Regions from separate parts of the Streptomyces sp. NPDC001617 genome, predicted to be linked through region 2. Evidence: predicted binding sites of a transcription regulator. Region 2 holds the regulator's gene; the other holds the start of a gene.
What was found. Region 2 encodes HrcA, which represses chaperone genes, less so after heat shock. Its sites were predicted from a motif close to TTNGCACTCNGNNNNNCNGAGTGCNAA; they were not measured.
Positions count from the first base shown of each region.

Region 1: groL (chaperonin GroEL) is a predicted target of HrcA. The motif match lies at 3,814-3,840, and genes of this name have one in related genera.

Region 1 is NZ_JBSFHA010000031.1:53,972-61,679, reverse strand. It holds gene ACWC09_RS23765 (GNAT family N-acetyltransferase) at 1-246, opposite strand, end outside; gene ACWC09_RS23760 (NADH:flavin oxidoreductase) at 476-1,642, opposite strand; gene ACWC09_RS23755 (hypothetical protein) at 1,731-1,865, opposite strand; gene groL (chaperonin GroEL) at 2,029-3,651, opposite strand; gene ACWC09_RS23745 (cold-shock protein) at 3,975-4,181, opposite strand; gene ACWC09_RS23740 (MoaD/ThiS family protein) at 4,634-4,909, opposite strand; gene thrC (threonine synthase) at 4,906-6,204, opposite strand; SAM riboswitch class I at 6,223-6,380, opposite strand; gene ACWC09_RS23730 (glucosyl-3-phosphoglycerate synthase) at 6,509-7,480, shown strand; gene ACWC09_RS23725 (alpha,alpha-trehalose-phosphate synthase (UDP-forming)) at 7,567-7,708, shown strand, end outside.
Region 2 is NZ_JBSFHA010000002.1:148,543-156,250, forward strand. It holds gene dnaJ (molecular chaperone DnaJ) at 18-1,154, opposite strand; gene hrcA (heat-inducible transcriptional repressor HrcA) at 1,155-2,171, opposite strand; gene ACWC09_RS02335 (MBL fold metallo-hydrolase) at 2,324-3,055, shown strand; gene ACWC09_RS02340 (DUF3097 domain-containing protein) at 3,099-3,914, shown strand; gene ACWC09_RS02345 (Uma2 family endonuclease) at 3,892-4,470, opposite strand; gene hemW (radical SAM family heme chaperone HemW) at 4,570-5,802, opposite strand; gene ACWC09_RS02355 (SpoIIE family protein phosphatase) at 5,834-7,708, opposite strand, start outside.

The DNA of each region.
Region 1 (7,708 bases), on a different contig from region 2:
ATCCGTGAGCTCGATGCCGCCTGAGGGAATCCAGATGGCCGCGGCCTCGACGTCCGGCGTGACCAGGGTCCAGGGGTACCGCAGTGCGGAGGTCACGTAGACCCGCCACATCACGGCGGCCTGCACGGCCCGCCGCCCCTCGTCCGGGAAGGCGGGCCCCCACACCGGGTCATGGAAGAAGGCGGAGGTGAAGGTGGAGACGATGGCGTCGATGTCGGCGGGGGTGGCGATACGGGCACGCGTCATGCACCCATTTTCAGCCCGCCCGGCACTTCTCGACGCCGGCCCGCATCACTCAGCCCGCCCGGCACTTCTCGACGCCGGCCCGCATCACTCAGCCCGTCCGGCACTTCTCGACGCCGGCCCGCATCATTCAGCCCGTCCGGCGTTTGAGGACGAGGCCCGCAGGGCCGATGGGGGGTCTGGGGGCGCAGCCCCCAGGAACGCGCACCCCCACCACCCCGCCCCGAACCACTCAGCTCAGCGACCGCAGCGCCGTCGCCTCATACGGCTTCAGCTCGTCGAAGCGCCCGCCCAGCACCTTCGCCGCCCACTCGGGGTCCTGCAGCAGCGCCCGCCCGACGGCCACGAAGTCGAACTCGTCGCGCTCCAGGCTGTCGAGCAGGTCGTCGATCCCCTTGATCGGCGCCCCCTCGCCCCGGAAGCCCTTGAGGAAGTCCCCGTCCAGCCCGACCGAGCCGACGGTGATGACCGTCTTGCCGGTCAGCTTCTTCGTCCAGCCCGCCAGGTTCAGGTCGGACCCCTCGAACTCGGGCAGCCAGTACCGCCGCGTGGACGCGTGGAAGGCGTCCACCCCCGCCGCGGCCAGCGGAGCGAGCACCGCCTCCAGTTCCTCGGGCGTCTCGGCGAGCCGCGCGGTGTAGTCCTGCTGCTTCCACTGCGAGTAGCGGAAGATGATCGGGAACTCGGGCGACACCGTCTCGCGGACCGCGGCGACGATCTCCGCCGCGAACTTCGTACGGGCCACGGCGTCACCCCCGTACGCGTCCGTACGGCGGTTCGTGCCCGCCCACAGGAACTGGTCGACGAGATAGCCGTGGGCGCCGTGGATCTCCACGCCGTCGAAGCCGATCCGCTCCGCGGCCGCGGCGGCCTCGGCGAACGCGCCGATGACGTCGTCCACGTCCCGCTGGGTCATCGCCTGGCCGGTCGGCTCGGCACCCGCGGCGGCCAGGCCGGAGGGGCCGACGGCGGGCGCGTCCGCGAACGGCGGCTGCCCCTGCTTCCGCACCATGCCGATGTGCCACAGCTGCGGCACGATCGTGCCACCCGCCGCATGGACCCCCTCGGCGACCTTCGCCCACCCGGCCAGCTGCTCCTCACCGTTGAACCGCGGGACGCGATCGCTGTCCCCGGCCGAGTCGTGGCCCACGTATGTGCCCTCGGTGACGATCAGGCCGACTCCGGCGGCGGCCCGGCGGGCGTAGTACGACACCACGTCCTCGCCCGGCACGCCGGCCGGCGAGAAGTTGCGGGTCATCGGCGCCATGACGATGCGGTTGGGGACGGTCAGGCCGTTGATCGGGGTGGGGCGGGAGAGGATCTCGGCCGCGCGTGAAGTGGACTCGGGGACGGTGGCGGTCACGTGGGGATCTCCTAGGGGACCGAGCGGTATGTGCATGCGCATGGAATCTACCTTCGCGCCAACCTCCCGGCGAGCCTCGCTATTCCGCGATCCTCTGTGACTCCGCCCACGCAACCCCACCCGGTCAGCTCAGGGACTCCAGCGACACCTCGCCCGGCACGCCGGCCGGGGAGAACTTGCGGGTCATCGGCGCCATGACGATGCGGTTGGGGACGGTGAGCCCGTTGAGCCCGAAGGGGCGGGAGAGGATCTCGGCCACACGAGCGGGGGCGGGGTGTCGGTCATGCCAAGTGGCTTTCCCCGCACGGGACTTGCGAACACATGACCGAGGGCGGCACCCCCAGCAGGAGCTGGGGGTGCCGCCCTCGGTAAGGACGTCGATCAACCGCGAGGCCGATCGTCGATCAACCGGAACCGGTCGATCAGAAGTCCATGTCACCGCCCGGCATACCGCCACCGGCGGGCGCGGCGGCCTTCTCCGGCTTGTCGGCGATGACGGCCTCGGTGGTCAGGAACAGCGCGGCGATGGAGGCGGCGTTCTGCAGGGCAGAGCGGGTCACCTTCGCCGGGTCGATGATGCCGACCTTGATCAGGTCGACGTACTCGCCGGTCGCGGCGTTCAGGCCGTGGCCCGGGGTCAGGTTGCGGACCTTCTCCACCACGACGCCGCCCTCGAGGCCGGCGTTGACGGCGATCTGCTTCAGCGGGGCCTCAAGGGCCAGCTTCACGATCGCGGCACCGGTGGCCTCGTCACCTTCGAGCTCAAGCTTCTCGAAGACGCTGCCGGCCTGGATGAGCGCGACGCCACCACCGGCGACGATGCCCTCCTCGACGGCCGCCTTGGCGTTGCGGACGGCGTCCTCGATGCGGTGCTTGCGCTCCTTGAGCTCCACCTCGGTGGCGGCACCGGCCTTGATGACCGCGACACCGCCGGCGAGCTTCGCCAGGCGCTCCTGCAGCTTCTCGCGGTCGTAGTCCGAGTCGCTGTTCTCGATCTCGGCGCGGATCTGGTTGACCCGGCCCGCGACCTGCTCGGAGGAGCCCGCACCGTCGACGATGGTGGTCTCGTCCTTGGTGATGACGACCTTGCGGGCCTTGCCCAGGAGGTCCAGGGAGGTGTTCTCGAGCTTGAGACCGACCTCCTCGGAGATGACCTCGCCGCCGGTGAGGATGGCGATGTCGTTGAGCATGGCCTTGCGGCGGTCGCCGAAGCCCGGGGCCTTGACGGCGACGGACTTGAAGGTGCCGCGGATCTTGTTGACGACCAGGGTCGACAGGGCCTCGCCCTCGACGTCCTCGGCGATGATCAGCAGCGGCTTGCCCGACTGCATGACCTTCTCCAGGAGCGGGAGCAGGTCCTTGACGGAGCCGATCTTGGAGTTGGCGATCAGGATGTACGGGTCGTCGAGCGACGCCTCCATCCGCTCCATGTCGGTGGCGAAGTACGCCGAGATGTAGCCCTTGTCGAAGCGCATACCCTCGGTGAGCTCCAGCTCCAGACCGAAGGTCTGGGACTCCTCGACGGTGATGACGCCTTCCTTGCCGACCTTGTCCATGGCCTCGGCGATGAGCTCGCCGATCTGGGTGTCGGCGGCGGAGATGGAGGCCGTCGAAGCGATCTGCTCCTTGGTCTCGACATCCTTCGCCTGCTCGAGCAGGGCACCGGAGACGGCCTCGACGGCCTTCTCGATACCGCGCTTGAGGGCCATCGGGTTGGCGCCGGCGGCTACGTTGCGCAGGCCTTCCTTGACGAGGGCCTGGGCGAGAACGGTCGCGGTGGTCGTACCGTCACCGGCGACGTCGTCCGTCTTCTTGGCGACTTCCTTGACCAGCTCGGCGCCGATCTTCTCGTACGGGTCCTCGAGCTCGATCTCCTTGGCGATGGAGACACCATCGTTGGTGATCGTGGGGGCGCCCCACTTCTTCTCGAGGACGACGTTGCGGCCCTTGGGGCCGAGCGTCACCTTCACGGCGTCCGCGAGCTGGTTCATGCCGCGCTCGAGGCCGCGCCGCGCCTCCTCGTCGAACGCGATGATCTTGGCCATGTGAAGTGGTCCCTCCAGGACTGGGGGTGATTCTTCGGACCGCGCCCGCGCCCGCGACGGACGGCTCGCATGCCTTGTGGTTCCTTGCCCCACCCGGCCTGCGGGCCTCACCGACCCGGTCCTTCGTTGTCACTCTCACCTTCAGAGTGCTAACGCCAATGATTAGCACTCGGGGTAGGCGAGTGCAAGCGGCTCTCGGGGATCGGCCAGGTCTCCCACGGACCCCCGGGCATGCCGGAGGGCCCGTACCCATGACTCCCCATGGGGTACGAGCCCTCCGAAGAAGAACGAAGAACGACGCTGCTGTTACTCCGGCGCGTGCTTCAGCCGGTCGCCAGGCGAACCATGTCCGCCTGCGGCCCCTTCTGACCCTGCGAGATCTCGAAATCGACCCGCTGGCCCTCTTCCAGGGTGCGGTACCCGTCCATCTGGATGGCGCTGTAGTGGACGAAAACATCCGCACCACCGTCGACCGCGATGAAGCCGTACCCCTTCTCCGCGTTGAACCACTTGACGGTGCCCTGAGCCATGCCTAACTCCCCTATTACTGGCCCTTGCACAGACCCGCACTTCGCGGATCCGGGTCAGACCTCACCCCCCACGGTTTGGGGGCGTGCGCCGGAACGCGTCGACCGCGGCTGAATGTATCTGCCCAACTGCCGTCTGCAACAGGTCAATCGGACGAGAATTCTGGACGGAAGGGGTCCGGAATGTAGTAAGAATTCGCCCGAATTCAGGGCAAGTCGGACCGCATAAAAGGCGCATAAGCCACAAAAGACGTGCACACTTTGGCTACTTCTCATCGCATCCGGAGCCGGTACCCATATGCGTCCGGCATACGAAAAGCAGCTGCTTCCCCAACTGTACCGTGCTCAACCATACAGAATTGCCCCCTCCGGTTCTCTCACGGAGGGGGCAATTCGATGAACTCTTGGTGACCGGCGTTACCGACGGTAATAATCGGGGCGGCCGGTATGCGCGGTCAGCCTCCGGCGACGGCCGGGATGATCGACACGCCCGCACCGTCCGGGGTGGCCGTCTCCAGCCCCTGCTCGAACCGCACATCGTCGTCGTTGACGTACACGTTGACGAACCGACGCAGCTTGCCCTGGTCGTCGAGAACGCGCGCGGCGATCCCGGTGTGGTTCTTCTCCAGGTCGGCGATGACCTCGGCGAGGGTCCCGCCCTCGGCGGTCACCTCGGCCTGGCCGCCGGTGTAGGTGCGCAGGATGGTGGGGATGCGGACGGAGACGCTCATGATGCGAGGCCAGCCTCTCGGAAGGAGTCGAGGTTCGGACGGATGGTCGCGGTCAGGCCGGTGTCCGAGGCCACCGCGTCCAGGGTCTTGAGGCCGTCGCCGGTGTTCAGCACGACCGTGGTCAGGGTCGGGTCGAGGAGACCGTTCTCGATCAGCTTCTTCGTGACACCCACCGTCACGCCACCCGCCGTCTCGGCGAAGATGCCCTCGGTCCGGGCCAGCAGCTTGATCGCGTCGACGACCTGCTCGTCGTTGACGTCCTCCACCGCGCCGCCCGTACGGCGCGCGATGTCCAGGACGTAAGGGCCGTCCGCCGGGTTGCCGATCGCCAGCGACTTGGCGATGGTGTTCGGCTTCTGCGGGCGGACCACGTCGTGTCCGGCCTTGTACGCGACCGACACCGGCGAGCAGCCCTCCGCCTGCGCGCCGAAGATCTTGTACGGCTTGTCCTCGACGAGCCCGAGCTTGATCAGCTCCTGCAGCCCCTTGTCGATCTTCGTGAGCTGCGAACCGGAGGCGATCGGCACGACCAGCTGGTCGGGGAGCCGCCAGCCGAGCTGCTCGCAGATCTCGTACGCCAGGGTCTTGGAGCCCTCCGCGTAGTACGGCCGCAGGTTGACGTTGACGAAGCCCCAGCCCTCGCCGGCCGGGTCGCCGATCAGCTCGGAGCAGAAGCGGTTCACGTCGTCGTAGTTGCCCTCGATACCGACGAGCTCGCCGCCGTAGACCGCGGCCATGACGACCTTGCCCTGCTCCAGGTCGTGCGGGATGAACACGCAGGAGCGGAAGCCGGCGCGGGCGGCGGCGGCGCCCACGGCACCGGCGAGGTTGCCGGTGGAGGAGCAGGAGAGGGTGGTGAAGCCGAAGGCGCGGGCGGCCTCGATGGCCTGGGCGACGACGCGGTCCTTGAAGGAGTGCGTCGGGTTGCCGGAGTCGTCCTTCACGAAGAGCTTGCCGGCGTCGACACCCAGCTCGCGCGCGAGGTTGTCGGCCTTGACGAGCTTGGTCCATCCGGGGTTGATGTTGGGCTTGTCCGCCACGTCCGCCGGGACGGGCAGGAGCGGCGCGTAGCGCCAGATGTTCGCGGGTCCCGCTTCGATCCGCTTGCGGAGCTCCTCGGTGTCGTAGGCCGAGAAGTCGTACGCGATCTCGAGCGGGCCGAAACACTCCTCGCAGGCGAAGACCGGACCGAGCGGTACCCGGTGACCGCACTCGCGGCAGGAGAGCGCCGCGGCGGGACCGAGGTCGACCGTCGTCGTGGAGTCCGTGGTGCTTGCAACAGTCTGCGCAGCCATGTGAGGCGAGGCCCTTTCTCCTCATCTTCCTCACGACGCATCTCGCCGTGAGACGGATTTGGCACCTTCCCTAGCCGGGGAGCCTCGCGGAAATGATCAACACTGATCTACGAGAGCCGGCTGGAGGGTTGCCGGGGCTTCATCGGGCCGTATCCCTCTGCCCCTCTGGATGAGCGGTATTCGGTTGTCCCTCCGACGACCTCGGACATGCGATGGTCATCGTCGTTGTTCAAGACTGTAACCGAAGGCCAGGACAGTTGAGATAGTCGTCCGAACCGCGAGACAAAAGTGAGGAGCCGCCTACGTGCTGGAAGAAGTCGAGCGCTGGCTGAGCACCCGCTCCTGGTCTGTCACCGATCGCCCGCTCCACCAGATCCTGGCCGCGAAGCAACGCACCGGTCAGTCGGTCTCCGTCGTCCTGCCCGCACTCAACGAGGAGGAGACGGTCGGCGACATCGTCGCCGTCATCCGCCATGACCTGATGCAGCAGGTCCCGCTCGTCGACGAGATCGTCGTCGTCGACTCCGGGTCCACCGACCGCACGTCCGAGGTCGCCGCGGCGGCCGGCGCGCGGGTCGTCCACCGCGACGACATCCTGCCCCGCCTCCCGGCGGTCCCCGGCAAGGGCGAGGTCCTGTGGCGCTCCATGCTCGTCACGACCGGGGACATCGTCTGCTTCATCGACGCGGACCTGAAGGAGTTCTCCTCCGACTTCGTCTCCGGGATCGTCGGTCCGCTGCTCACCGACCCCGGGATCGATCTGGTCAAGGGCATGTACGACCGTCCCCTGGGCACTGAGTTGGACTCGCTCGCCTCCGGCAAGACGCGCGGCCAGGGCGGCCGGGTCACCGAGCTGATGGCCCGCCCGCTCCTCAACATGCACTGGCCGCAGCTGGCCGGTTTCGTGCAGCCGCTCGGCGGCGAGTACGCGGCCCGCCGCAGCCTGCTGGAACAGCTCCCCTTCCCGGTGGGGTACGGCGTCGAGCTGGGCATGCTCGTCGACGCGCTGCATCTCGTCGGCCTCGACGCGCTCGCCCAGGTCGATGTCGGTGTGCGCAAGCACCGGCACCAGGACGGGCAGGCGCTGGGCCGGATGTCGGCGGCGATCTACCGCACGGCGCAGCTGCGGCTGGCGCGCGGGCATCTCATCCGTCCCTCGCTCACCCAGTTCGAACGGGGCGATGACGGTTTCGAGCCGCGTACCTACTCCGTGGACACGGAGGAGCGGCCGCCGATGGCGGAGATCGCGGAGTACGCCTCGCGGAAGGTCGCCTGACGGTGCGCGTCACGTGCTGTATACGGTGCACCCGCAGAGCGCAACCAAACGTTTGAGCGTTTCCGGGCCGGGCTAAGTTGAGGCGTATGGCTTCCACGCACGGTGCTGCCCATCAGGTGCTGGTCGCGTCCAACCGCGGCCCGGTCTCGTACGCCCTCCAGCAGGACGGCTCGCTGACCGCCAAGCGCGGCGGCGGCGGGCTGGTCTCCGGTCTGTCCGCGATCGGGC
Region 2 (7,708 bases):
GCCACCTCCAGCCCACGTCAGCGACCGTTGAACGCATCCTTCAACCGCGAGAACAACCCCTGCTGCCCAGGCTGGAACTGCCCCTGCGGCCGCTCCTCGCCTCGCAGCTTGGCCAGCTCGCGCAGCAAGCGCTCCTGCTCGGGGTCCAGCTTGGTCGGGGTCTGGACCTCGACGTGGACGATCAGGTCACCGCGTCCGCCGCCGCGCAGATGCGTGACGCCCCGGCCGTGCAGCGGGATCGACTGGCCGGACTGGGTGCCGGGCCGGATGTCGACCTCCTCCATGCCGTCCAGCGTCTCCAGCGGCACCTTGGTGCCGAGGGACGCCGCGGTCATCGGAATGGTGACCGTGCAGTGCAGGTCGTCGCCGCGCCGCTGGAAGGTGCTGTGCGGCAGCTCGTGGATCTCGACGTACAGGTCGCCGGCGGGGCCGCCGCCGGGGCCGACCTCGCCCTCGCCCGCGAGCTGGATACGCGTGCCGTTGTCCACACCGGCCGGGATCTTGACGGTGAGCGTACGGCGGGACCGCACCCGGCCGTCGCCCGCGCACTCGGGGCACGGCGTCGGAACGACCGTGCCGAAGCCCTGGCACTGCGGGCAGGGACGCGAGGTCATGACCTGGCCCAGGAAGGACCGCGTCACCTGCGAGACCTCACCGCGACCGCGACACATGTCACATGTCTGGGCGGAGGTCCCCGGCGCCGCGCCCTCACCGTTACAGGTGGTGCAGACGATCGCCGTGTCGACCTGGATGTCCTTCGTCGTGCCGAAGGCCGCCTCGTCGAGCTCGATCTCCAGCCGGATCATCGCGTCCTGGCCGCGCCGCGTACGCGACCGCGGGCCCCGCTGCGACGCCGTACCGAAGAACGCGTCCATGATGTCCGAGAAGTTCCCGAAGCCACCCGCGCCGAAGCCGCCCGCTCCCGCGCCGCCCGCCTGCGAGAGGGGGTCGCCGCCGAGGTCGTAGACCTGCTTCTTCTGCGGGTCCGAGAGCACCTCGTAAGCGGCGTTGATCTCCTTGAACCGCTCCTGGGTCTTCGGATCCGGGTTGACGTCCGGGTGCAGCTCGCGCGCGAGCCGCCGGAAGGCCTTCTTGATCTCTTCCTGCGACGCGTCGCGGCGCACGCCGAGAACGGCGTAGTAGTCCGTGGCCACTTACGACTCCGCCAGGATCTGTCCGACGTACCGTGCCACTGCGCGTACCGCTCCCATCGTTCCCGGGTAATCCATGCGGGTCGGTCCGACCACGCCGAGCTTGGCTACTGCCTCGCCGCCCGAACCGTAGCCGACCGACACCACGGAAGTGGAGTTGAGTCCCTCATAGGCGTTCTCGTGACCGATGCGTACGGTCATGCCCGAATCCCCCGCCTCACCAAGCAACTTGAGGAGCACGACCTGCTCCTCCAGCGCCTCCAGGACGGGGCGGATGGTGAGGGGGAAGTCATGTCCGAAGCGGGTCAGATTGGCGGTACCGCCGATCATCAGCCGCTCCTCGTTCTCCTCGACGAGTGTCTCCAGAAGGGTGGAGAGCACCGTCGAGACCGTACCCCGGTCCTCGACGTCGAAGCCCTCGGGCAGGTCTTCCACGAGGAGGGGGACGTCCGTGAACCGCCGACCCGCGACGCGGCTGTTCAGCCGCGCCCGCAGGTCCGCGAGCGAGGCCTCCCCGACGGGCGCCGGGCAGTCGACCATCCGCTGCTCGACCCGCCCGGTGTCCGTGATCAGCACGAGCATCACGCGCGCGGGGGCGAGCGAGAGCAGCTCGACGTGCCGGACGGTGGACCGGGTCAGCGAGGGGTACTGGACGACGGCCACCTGCCGTGTGAGCTGCGCGAGCAGCCGCACGGTCCGCGCCACCACGTCATCGAGGTCCACGGCGCCGTCGAGGAAGTTCTGGATGGCCCGCCGCTCGGGCGCGGTCATCGGCTTGACGCCCGCGAGCTTGTCGACGAACAGCCGGTAGCCCTTGTCGGTCGGAATCCGCCCGGCACTGGTGTGCGGCTGGGCGATGAACCCCTCGTCCTCCAGGACCGCCATGTCGTTGCGGACCGTCGCCGGGGAGACCCCGAGGTTGTGCCGCTCGGTCAGGGCCTTCGACCCGACCGGCTCCTCGGTGCCGACATAGTCCTGGACGATGGCGCGCAGGACCTGGAGCCGTCGTTCACTCAGCATCGCGCACACCTCCAGAAAGTCGTCCCCTGGGCGCTTTGCCTGGCACTCTGTCCATTCGAGTGCCAGCGTTCCCCGGCCCAGTGTACGGCTGTGGGGTACACCCGGGGCAAGGTCGGCCCCTGTTGACGCGGTCGTACGGTTAGCGTCGCCGTATGACGGTGACTTGGGAAGAGCTCGGATGGGAGCGGGTCGCGGCCGGGGTGGGGCGGTGCCGGCTGCCGGGCTGGGACTGCACGGCGGGGCTGGTCGTCGGGGACGGCACGGCGCTGGTGATCGACGCGGGGTCGAGCCTGGTGGAGGGCGCGCGGCTGCGGAGGCAGGCGGAGGCGCTCGCCGGCCGGCGTGTGACCCATCTCGCGCTCACCCACCCCCACTTCGACCATGTCTTCGGGGCGGCGGCGTTCACGGGCGCGGAGGTGTACGGCCCCGTCGGCATGGACGCCCTGTTCGACGCCCGGCACGCGCGCGAGGAGCTGCGCGAGGACGCGGTACGGGAAGGGCTGGACGCGCGCCTGGCCGAGGAGGCCGTGGCCTCCCTGCTCCCGCCCCGCCATCATGTCTCCGGCGAGTGGACCCTCGACCTGGGCGGCGACCGACAGGTGCTGCTGGCGAACGTCGGCCCCGGCCACACCGCCCACGACCTCGCGGTCCTGGTCCCCGGCTCGCCGGAGGTCGTCTTCTGCGGCGACCTGGTCGAGGAGTCGGGCGAACCGCAGGCCGGCCCGGACGCCGTACCGTCGCACTGGCCGGCCGCGCTGGACCGGCTGCTCGACCTGGGCGGCGAGGACGCGCTGTACGTGCCCGGTCACGGAGCGGTGGTGGACGCGAGGTTCGTGCGGGCGCAGCGGGACGCCCTGGCGGCGCGTTTCGGCGTGTCGCGGTAATCGCTGCGGCACCGGGGGCCGCGCTTCTCCTATCGTCATCCGAATGCGCCAGTACTCCGCCGATCTGACCCCTCCCTGGAAGAAGCCGAAGCCCGTCCCCGAGGTCCCGGCGGAGCCCGGTCTGGTGGTCGAGGAGCCCGGCACCGGTTTCTGCGGCGCGGTGATCCGCTGCGAGGCGGGCACGGTGACCCTGGAGGACCGCTTCGGCAAGCACCGGGTGTTCCCGATGGAACCGCGGGGCTTCCTGCTGGAGGGCCGGGTGGTGACGCTCGTACGCCCCACCGGTGACGGGCCTGTACGTCCCACCCGTACGGCTTCCGGTTCGGTCGCCGTCCCCGGCGCACGCGCGCGGGTGGCCCGCGCCGGGCGCATCTATGTCGAGGGCCGGCACGACGCCGAACTGGTCGAGCGGGTGTGGGGCGACGACCTGCGCATCGAGGGCGTGGTGGTGGAGTACCTGGAGGGCGTGGACGATCTCCCGTCGATCGTCGCCGGGTTCGCACCCGGCCCGGACGCCCGGCTCGGCGTGCTGGTGGACCATCTCGTCCCCGGCACGAAGGAGTGGCGGATCGCGGAGGCGGTGACGAGCGAGCACGCGCTCGTGGTGGGCCACCCCTACATCGACATCTGGGAGGCCGTGAAGCCGTCGTCCCTGGGCATCGAGGCGTGGCCGCGGGTGCCGCACGGGCAGGACTGGAAGACGGGGGTGTGCCGGGCACTGGGCTGGCCGTCGGAGAACACCGGGGCGGTGTGGCAGGCCATTCTGAAGCGGGTGGGCTCCTACAAGGACCTGGAGCCCGAACTCCTGGGCCGGGTGGAGGAGTTGATCGACTTCGTCACGGGTAGCGGTGGGGCCTGACGTTCTTGTAGGTGCCGAACTCGGTGGTGTCCAGTTCCAGTCCGAGCTCCTCCAGCGGCAGCGGCGCCCCGAACTTCGTGATCTGCTGCCTTTGATAGTCGGCGTTCTCCCCCCTCCCGACAGGCCTCGTCAGCAGGACACACTGCGCCATGATCGGGTCCACGATGAGGTAGGCGTAGATCTCACCGGCGGCGTAAATCGACCGCTTGATCTCGTAGTCCCGCTGGACGCTGGTCTTGGAGACCACCTCCACCACCATCGTGACCAACTGGGACGGCAGTAGATGGCCTGAGTCCGGGGCAACACCACGTTCCACCACCACCAAGTCCGGAATGGGCTCGCTGGTCTCACCGATGATGTCCACGTCCGTCACCTGAAGCCGTTCCCAGCGCTTACGCGGGATCTGGTCCACCACGTCCGCCACGATCCGGTTGTGCACCAGATCGGGAGTGGCCATCATCACGATTTCCCCCCGGAGCAGTTCGGCCTTGACGCCCTCGGGAGGCTCGAACTCCTCGAAGAACTTGGCAATCCCACGCTCGTCCACAGCGGTCATCTCCGTGGCCTCCACATCCGCCGCGTACTTTTAGCGGCAGCCTACGAATCAGGTTAGGCACCGAACCCCCGTTCCGCACCGATTCACTCGCCCGAGTGATCAGTCCACCAGATCCCTGACCACCGCGTCCGCCAACAACCGCCCCCGCAGCGTCAGCACCGCCCGCCCCGCCTCGTACGGCCCGCCCGCCAGCAGCCCCTCCCCCAGCGCCCGCCGGGAAGCCGCGAGTCCGTCCTGCTTCAGCAGCTCCAACGGCACCCCTTCCAGCAGCCGCAGCTCCAGCAGGATCCGCTCCACCCTCCGGTCCTCGTCGGACAGCAGCTCGCGGCCCGCACCCGGCGACTTCCCCGCCGCCAGCGCCGCCGCATACGCCCCCGGATGCTTCACGTTCCACCACCGCACCCCGCCCACGTGCGAGTGCGCTCCGGGACCCGCGCCCCACCAGTCGGCGCCCCGCCAGTACAGCTCGTTGTGCAGGCAGCGTCCCGCCTCGGAGGTGGCCCAGTTGGAGACCTCGTACCAGTCGAAGCCGGCCGCGGACAGGACGTCCTCCGCGATCAGGTACCGGTCGGCGTGGACGTCGTCGTCGGTCATCGGGACCTCGCCCCGGCGGATGCGGCGGGCCAGCTGCGTGCCCTCCTCGACGATCAGGGCATAGGCGCTGACATGGTCCGGGCCGGCCCCGATCGCCGCCTCCAGCGAGGCCCGCCAGTCGTCGTCCGACTCGCCCGGGGTGCCGTAGATCAGGTCGAGGTTGACATGCTCGAAGCCGGCCGTGCGGGCCTCCGCGACGCACGCCTCGGGGCGGCCCGGGGTGTGGGTGCGGTCCAGCACGCGCAGCACGTGCTGCTTGGCGCTCTGCATGCCGAAGGAGATCCGGTTGAAGCCGCCGTGGCGGAGGGTCGCCAGATAGGCCGGGTCGACGGACTCCGGGTTCGCCTCCGTCGTGACCTCGGCGTCGGGCGCGAGGCCGAATTCGTCGCGGATCGCCTGCAGCATGCGTACGAGATCGTCGGCCGCCAGCAGCGTCGGCGTACCGCCGCCGACGAAGACCGTGCGGACCGGGCGCGGGTCGTCGCCCAGCACCTTCCTCGCCAGGCGGATCTCGTCGATCAGGGTGTCCGCGTAGTTGTCGCGGGAGGCCAGCACTCCGCCCGTGCCGCGCAGCTCGGTGGCGGTGTAGGTGTTGAAGTCGCAGTAGCCGCAGCGGGTCGCGCAGTACGGGACGTGCAGGTAGAAGCCGAGGGGTCGGTCGGCGGACCCGGCGAGCGCGGAGGCGGGGAGGGAGCCGTCGGCGGGGACCGGCTCGCCGTCGGGGAGTGCGGAAGGCATGCCTTCCATTGTCCGGCACGCGTGCGCGTACCTACTCCGCCTGCAGCACCAGCAGCGCCAGATCGTCCTCCGGAGGCCGCCCGCCGAACTCGTGGACCAGGCGTTTGATGCGTTCCGCGATCAGCTGGGCGCTCAGGCCCGCGCAGTCGGCCAGCGCGGCGGCGAGGCCGTCGCCGTCGTCGAACTGGCGGGAGCCGGAGCGGCGCTCGGTGACGCCGTCGGTGACGCAGAGGAGGCTGTCGCCGGGGCGCAGCTCGAAGGTCTCGCTGGTGTAGGTCTCGTCGTCGATGACGCCGAGGAGCGTCTGGGGACGGGCGGCCGTGCGGACGTCGCCGTCGGGGCCGAGGAGGAGCGGGAGGGGGTGGCCGGCGGAGGCGAGGGTGCAGCGGACGCCGCCGTCGAAGGGGGCCAGCTCGCCGTAGAGGAGGGAGAGGAAGCGGGTCTGCGGGCCGTCACCGGGGGCGCCCTGCTGGACGAGTGCGCGGGCCGCCGCGTCGGCGGCCTCCGTGGCGTCGTCGAGGAGGAGCCGGTTGAGGCGGTCGAGGACGTCGGCGACGCCGTAGCCCTCGCGGGCCAGCAGGCGCAGCCAGGGACGGGCCAGGCCGATGACGACGGCGGCCTCGGGGCCCTTGCCCTGGACGTCGCCGACGGCGAAGCACCAGCGGCCGTCGCCGGCCGGGAAGAGGTCGTAGAAGTCGCCGCTGGGGCCGCCCTTGTCGCAGGGCTCGTAGACGAGGGCGCTGTGCACTCCGGGGATCTCGGCGACGGCGACGGGCAGCAGGCCGCGCTGCAGGACCCGGCTGATGGTGGCCTGGCGGGCGTACTGGCGGGCCGCGCCGATGGCCAGGGCCACCCGGCGGCTGAGGTCCTCGACCAGGCCGGTGACCTCGTCGGGGAAGCGCAGCAGGCCCGCGCGGCCGATGACGAGGGTGCCGAGCGGGCGGCCGCCGGCGATCAGGCGGTACGCCAGTGCCGCGCCGTGGGTGTCCCGGGCGTCCAGCGCCTCGCCGGGCCAGGGGTGGGCGACGGGCCCGGACTGGAGGGCCCCGGGCGGCGGCCGCGGCGGGTCCTTCTCCAGGGCCCGGCGCAGCTCCTCGATGCGGTTCTCGCTGCCGTGCCAGACGCGGGCGAGCCGCGGGCCCGTGCCGGCGGTGCCGTCGCCCGCCCAGCCGCCGGGATCGGGGGTCTCCCAGCGGCCCATCACCTCGTCCTCCAGCCATACGGCGCACCAGTCGGCGAGCCTCGGCACGATCAGCTGTCCGGCGAGGGCGGCGACCAGGTGCTCGTCCAGCTGTCCGGCGAGCAGGTCGGAGGCCTCGGCGAGGAAGGACAGGGCGCCCCGGTTGAGCCAGTCCCGGTCGCGTTCGGCGCGATGGGGGTCCCCCCGGCCGAACTCATTCGAGGGTGGGGGAGGATCGGGCGCGAGGATCCCGACGAGGTCCAGGCGCCGTTCCAGGGTGTAGGCGTCCAACTCGTCGGCGTCCGCGCCCTGTTCGGCGAGCAGCCGCGCCCACACCGTCTTGGCGCCCCTGCGGTAGCTGACGCCCCAGGACTCGGCGAGCGTGGCGACCAGGCGCAGTCCGCGGCCCGACTCGTGCGTCCCGTACGACGGTTCGGCCTCCGCGTCCCGGGGCGGCCGGGAGGGATGGTGGTCGCGGACCTCGACGACGAGGGCGCCGGTCGCCTCCTCCAGCCGGCAGGCCACCTGGATGTCGGTGCCCGCGTGCACGACGGCATTGGTGACGAGTTCGCTGACGACGAGGACGGCGTCGTCGGCGAGGCGCTCGGTGAGGTGTTCGGCGCCGGGCAGCCCGGCCTCGGTCCACTCGTCGACGGCGGAGCGCACGAGGGCACGGGCGGAGCCCGGCGCGAGGGCGCTTCCGGCGAGGGTGGCATGCGCCTGCGC